2 regions of the Halobacillus sp. H74 genome follow, and region 2 is predicted to be linked to the other one. Evidence: a T-box and tRNA genes for the amino acid it is inferred to sense, from the RefSeq annotation. Region 2 holds a T-box; the other holds one or more tRNA genes.
The links. A T-box is a leader RNA that pairs with one kind of tRNA and senses whether it is charged. The one in region 2 lies ahead of alaS (alanine--tRNA ligase), so its partner is inferred to be a tRNA-Ala.
Positions count from the first base shown of each region.

Region 1 (3,431 bases), on a different contig from region 2:
TCTTCGCCGGATATATACAGTTTGGGGATTCGATTTCCTTGCTTTCTCAATGTTCTGTATATCATATGGGCGTCCTTCACCGTGAATAACCAATTGATATAGGAGCTTTTACCAAGCTTTAGTGCTTCCTTTATGAATACATCCCTTGATTTTTTATGATTCTTCTTTGGTAAGACAATATAGGCGAAGGTCACAAATGGAATCATATAAGGTAATAATGATCGGACTGGGAAGGTCAGTGTGAATTTTCCGAGTGCCTCTCCCCACCACAACCATTTCCCGACAGCGCCTGATAATACCATGGATTTGATCCGTTCGGGAAACTTAGTGGCTATATCCTGCATGACGATCGTCCCCAATGAAACACCAACCAAGTGAGCTTGTCGTACACCCACTTGATCAAGGAGTTCTATCACTTTCTTACTCGTAAACGCCAGGACATTTTCTTCCCCGGTGAAATCCGGTGATTTCCCATGTCCAGGCAGATCGACAAACAGGAGGTTATAATCTTCCTTAAAATGACTGATCTGCCTATTGAAAATGGTATGATTTCCACCAAACCCGTGAAAAAACACAATCCATTCTTTACGTCTATCATTGATATGGGCTTCATAGTTCAAGGGAATCCCTTTTCCCTTCATCATAGTTATCATAGTTGTCTTATTACACCCTTTACATTGACCCTAACGCCCGGAAATGATCGTATTAAGTACCTCTTCATTGAAGTCGAGAGGTAGATTATTACTTTCTTTCAACAATTGCTGGGTGTTTGAATCGTCAAATGTTAATGTCCTGTTCAAATACTGATGGAAGACTTTCATAGGTTCATTGAACTTCGCCTCTTGTTCTGTTAATTCCCCTTCAAAAGATGTAGGCACCAACTCGACCTGGTTGAAGCGAAGGTTATTTTTTAACGTCTCGAACACCATTTGATTCGTCGGCGGATGGGAGTTTGTAATATGATAGATTTCATTCCTTTTCGCATGGTTCAACCCCAGCACTAATACATCCACCACATAATCTACAGGCACCAGATTCTGCGCCGTATCACTGTTGCACAAAAACTTGACCTTCTTGAGTGGTGTATCTTTTTGTCTTTCCATTCGTTTTTGAAGAATTTCAAAGCTTCTCATCACACCATATAAAGCAAACGTTGTTTCAGCTTCTCCTGTTTTTGAGTCTCCTACAATAATGGAGGGGCGGTAAATATTCACATTAAAACTGTCCCTATAGGTATAAACGAGATGTTCGGCCTGACATTTACTTTTTTCATATTCATTCACAAATGATTGTTCCATGGAATGTAATTCTTCTGTGGCATGTACTTGATTGCCTAACGTATAAGCAGTACTTACATGAGAAAAGTTATCCACTTCAATCTCTTTCGCGAGTTCTAACAGTTGTCTTGTACCTTCGACATTCACATGGTAAGTTTTCTCTTTTTCTCCATCATTGAAAGACAGATAAGCCGCCATATGGTAAACGGTATCGATCTTTCCCTTCAATTCTAGTACCTTCTCATCATCCAGGCCTGCTCTGGGTTCTCCAATGTCACCCATGAATAAATATAGCGTTTCCCTTAAATGCTTCGGAACGGAGTCTATTAAATGATTGGCTTTTTCTTCATTTCTAACTATGGCATAAACAGCATGGCCTTCTTGTAGTAAACGCATGGTCAACCTCTTGCCTACAAATCCAGTCACACCGGTTAAAAGTATATTCATGATGTTTTCCCACCCAGATATCTATTTGCTAAAATTTTACACTTGTAAAGACTTTTGCACATAGCAAAATTTTAACACATTTCAAGGATAGAAAGCACCCTTAAGTATGCCTTTCCAAACATAACCAGTGGAAAATCAATTTAAAGTGGGAGGTAGATTATTTTCCCCTTGATTTTTTTTCGTGCTCTATATAAAATAGAAATTGTCCGCAAATCTTATGGGGCATTAGCTCAGCTGGGAGAGCGCTTCGCTGGCAGCGAAGAGGTCATCGGTTCGAGCCCGATATGCTCCACTTCCTAAAAACACCCTTTTTCTGTGGTTTCACGGAAAGGGTGTTTTTTGTGTTCTCTCTATCAAAATACCTGCGAAACTGCTCGTTTTTAGTAACTGACAGTGGAAATGAATTTTCGAATGGTATCTATAACAACTCAACATCAAAAAACCTCCCGGGTATCAATACAGATGCCCGGGAGGTTCCCTTATTCCTTAATTAAGCATTGGAAGTTACTTGATTCGTCTGATTACCGTTCTTCGTCGTCAATAGTGTGGCTACAATTAAGACGATGACAGCCACAGGTACTGCGACTACTACACTGTTAACTTCAAACGGCTGCTGCAGGATGATCTCCCAAGTCAATGTAGCTACTACACCTGCTACCATTGAAGAAACACCGCCGACTGCATTGACACGTTTCCAGAAGAAAACAGCCAGAACTGCAGGCGTCAGCCCTGCGCCGTATACCGTGTAAGCGTACATCTGTACACTTAAGACTGTTGGGAAGTAACTTATGATCAAGAATGCGAATAGACCAAGGGCTACAATGAAGATTCTCGTCATTCCTAATAGCTTTTTATCTGAAGCGTCTTTATTTACATATTTACCATAAAGGTCATAGGTCAAGTTGGTAGCTGCTGATAGCAAATAAGAGTTTCCTGTAGTAATGATGAATGAAGCTGCAGCTGCTAAAAGAATACCACCGACCGCTATAGGCATTGCTACCGTCGTGGCCATCAAAGCCATCCCAGGATCAATGTCCGGGAAGATCGAACGGGAAGCAAAAGCGATAACAGAAATGGATGGCGATATGATGAGCATCGCAATCAACCATCCAAGTTGAGCCCGTTTAGCTGATTTGTTCCCTTTTGATGAGGCAAGACGCTGGTACATGTTTTGGTCACCTAATAATAAGAATAAGGAAGGCATCAAATAACCGATCATTTGGATGGTTGTCAAACCACCCGTAGCACTCATGTGGGATTCTGGGACGTTAGCGACGATTTCGCTCCATCCACCCGCAACAAAAATGATTGTCGGTACAGTGATGATCAATCCACCAACCATTAGAAAACCACTGATCGCGTCCGTTTGAGATACAGAACGAAGACCGCCGATCATCGCAAGGAAAATAATCATTGCGGCACCGATTACTGTACCTGTTTGTACTGTCATACCAGTCGTTAAATTAAGGATGAATCCGAAGCCTTTCATTTGATAAGATACGATTCCTACATAAGCAAGGATGATAATGACACTCGCAATGTTACGGGATGTACGACCATACTTCGCTTCCAGAATTCCGGCTACGGTGAATTTTCCATACTCCCGGATCTTTGGAGCGACAACATAAAGAATGATAATTCCGACTAACGTTGGGAGCATCATCATCAAGGAAGGTAGAATTCCATATGTAAACGCCATTGACGTTT
Region 1 covers NZ_JBQQCI010000003.1:552,791-556,221, reverse strand. Annotated here, with positions in the region: gene ACTWPX_RS09130 (alpha/beta fold hydrolase) at 1-653, opposite strand, end outside; gene ACTWPX_RS09125 (SDR family NAD(P)-dependent oxidoreductase) at 684-1,724, opposite strand; tRNA gene ACTWPX_RS09120 (tRNA-Ala) at 1,944-2,016, shown strand; gene ACTWPX_RS09115 (sodium:solute symporter family protein) at 2,215-3,431, opposite strand, start outside.
Region 1: it encodes a tRNA-Ala, which carries the amino acid that the T-box ahead of alaS (alanine--tRNA ligase) is inferred to sense. The anticodon was not compared.

Region 2 (3,431 bases):
CATTACTTTGCTCTCTCTTCTGCTTCTCGCATGGCTTTTCCCGTATTATGACCATGTTCTGCTTATGATAGGAAGAGTGTTGCTGCCTTTTCTATTAGCTCTTGTATTATCTCTATTGCTGCATCCGCTTGTGAATGGTTTGGAAGTTCTCGGTTTTAAGAGGATACTTGCTATTCTGTTCATTTTCGTGATTTTCTTTTCGTTGATCAGCCTGGGAATTTACAAAGGATATCCAAAATTATTGGAACAACTTAAACTATTGAATGAACATCTTCCGCAACTCTTCCAGTCCTATCAAGAGTGGACCAAACAGCTCTATGCGCAGACGGAGAGATTGCCTGATGGTATTCATCACCAGCTTGATGATCGCTTTTCTCATTTTGAACAATGGTTGAGCTCGAGAGTGATGGCGATTTTTTCCGGTCTTAATGGAATCTTCAACATGATTGTCTTACTAGCCGTTGTTCCGGTCATGACTTTTTACTTTCTTAAAGATTACAAGAGTATTGGGAAGATGATTCTCAGCATTCTGCCTGCAAGGTGGCATGAGGAAGCCAGAAGGCTCGTAAAAGAGTTGAATCAGTCTTTGGGAGGCTATATCCGTGGTCAATTATTGATCAGCCTTTTTGTAGGGGTATTGGCCACGATCGGCTTTTGGATTATAGATTTGCCATACCCTCTTGTATTAGGATTGATTGCAGGGATAACCAATATCATCCCTTACTTCGGTCCTTTGTTAGGGGCAGGTCCAGCCTTGGTTGTAGCGGTAACCGTATCCATCCAAACCCTTGTTTTCACTTTGCTGATTGTAGTGATCATCCAAATGATTGAAGGAAATTTCCTATCTCCTTATATCATGGGGAAGAGCATACACATCCACCCGCTGTTTATTATTTTCGCTTTACTGGCAGGAGGAGAGATAGCTGGTATAGCAGGACTGATATTAGCCGTGCCTGTACTCACTTGTCTGAAAGTGATTGTTTCTGAAATCCGTACTGGACGCCTGAATATTGACAGATGAAGAACAGTTATCTATAATAACGCATATCAAAGACTATATGAACGAAGAAACATGATGAAGGAAACGAGTAGGCAATGGTTCCATGATCAGAGAAGTATGTTCTTGGCTGAAAAACGTACTGCATGATGATTGCTGAACGCTATTCCGGAGTGCGGTTAACACCCGCCGTAGTTATGCCACGTTACAGGTGATTTGAGATGATAGGCGCCAGACGTCTATAATCAGGGTGGTACCGCGGAACTGAAACTCCCGTCCCTGCCGTTTTACAGGCAGGGACGGGAGTTTTTTCATCGTCTACGAAATGGATAGTGAATCACTTTTCTAGAGGGTGTCATCCAGTTCCAGCGCCTCCCCCCTCGAGTCTTGGCCCCACACGAGGTGGGGTCGTTCGGCTAAGATTGCAACAGGACGTTGCAATCTTAGCCGAACTTCACCTTTCCCTCTCTGTGACAAGTAACGTCACGGCGAGTTTTGTCTTAAGCTTGTCGGGGGTCTTGGGTATTTTAAATCTAATCTTCGTTCAGGACGGTCTATTTAAAGGGAAATTTTAAGGAGGATACTGATATGAAAACATTAACATCAGCAGAAGTGCGCCAAATGTTTCTGGATTTTTTCAAAAATAAAGGACATAGTGTTGAACCGAGTGCATCCTTAGTTCCACATGAAGATCCGACATTGCTGTGGATCAACAGTGGTGTGGCAACTTTAAAGAAATATTTCGATGGACGAGTAGTTCCTGAAAATCCCAGGATTGTGAATGCGCAAAAATCCATCCGCACAAATGATATTGAAAACGTAGGGTTCACAGCACGTCACCATACGTTTTTCGAAATGTTAGGTAATTTTTCGATTGGGGATTACTTTAAAGAAGAAGCGATGGAATGGGGATGGGAGTTTCTGACAAGCAAAGATTGGATCGGCTTTGACCCAGTCAAACTTTCTGTCACTGTCCATCCTGAAGATGATGAAGCCTACAACATTTGGAAAGATAAAATCGGTGTGGATGAAGAACGCATCATCCGAATTGAAGAAAACTTCTGGGATATCGGCGAAGGGCCAAGTGGACCCAACACTGAAATTTTCTACGATCGGGGAGAAAATTTCGGGAACGATCCGCAAGATCCGGAACTTTATCCTGGAGGGGAAAACGAACGGTATCTCGAGATTTGGAATCTTGTTTTCTCCCAGTTCAACCATAATCCAGATGATACGTACACACCGCTTCCGAAGAAGAATATTGATACAGGGATGGGGCTCGAACGCATCGTTTGTGTCATTCAGGAAACGGAAACAAACTTCGAGACAGACTTGTTCAAACCGATTATCGAAGCAGCTGAGAAAATGACTGATCACAAGTATGGGGGAAGTGTAGAAGGGGATTCCTCTTTCAAAGTAATAGCTGACCATATGAGAACCGTGACATTTGCGGTTAGTGATGGAGCATTGCCTTCGAATGAAGGTCGCGGATATGTATTAAGACGTCTTCTGAGAAGAGCGGTTCGTTTCGCAAAACAAATCGGTATTGATGAACCGTTTATGTATAAGCTTGTTCCTGAAGTTTCCAATATCATGGTCGACTTTTATCCTGAAGTGAAAAAGAAAGAGGCATTCATTCAAAATGTGATCCAAACAGAGGAAGAGCGTTTTCATGAAACATTGAATGACGGCCTGCAAATATTATCCACTATCATGAAGGAAGAATCGAATAAAGGCAGCAATGTGTTCCCTGGTACGGAAGTGTTCCGTCTTTATGATACTTATGGTTTCCCGAAAGAACTGACTGAAGAATATATCGGGGAAGCGGGCTTCAAGATTGATGAAGAGGGATTCCGACTAGAAATGGAAAAGCAGCGTGAACGTGCCCGTAATGCTCGTCAGAAATCGGATTCCATGCAGATCCAAGACGGTGTTCTTGGTGATGTGCAAGTGGAAAGCTCCTTCATTGGATATGATTGTCTGAAGACCGAAGCTACAATTGTTGAATTGATTAAAGGGAAAAACTTCAGTGATCATGCAGATGAAGGGGACACGGTTTATTTATTCTTGGATGAGACACCTTTTTATGCGGAAAGCGGCGGACAAGTGGCTGATCGAGGCTATATCAAGACTGAAGATGCTTCTGTAGAAGTTACAAATGTGCAGAAAGCTCCGAATGGCCAGCACATGCATGAAGCTGTGGTAAGACAGGGAACGATAGCTAAAGGAGCTAAGGTCGAAGCGGAAGTAGATCAACATGGGCGTTCTTTCATCGTGAAGAATCATACAGCCACCCACCTATTGCACCAGGCTCTCAAAGATGTCTTAGGAGAACATGTCAATCAAGCAGGGTCGCTTGTTACCCCTGACCGATTGCGCTTTGATTTTTCCCACTTCGGATCGGTTACAAATGAAGAAATGGAAAAAATAGAAT
Region 2 covers NZ_JBQQCI010000005.1:137,512-140,942, forward strand. Annotated here, with positions in the region: gene ACTWPX_RS12940 (AI-2E family transporter) at 1-1,021, shown strand, start outside; T-box leader at 1,067-1,281, shown strand; gene alaS (alanine--tRNA ligase) at 1,586-3,431, shown strand, end outside.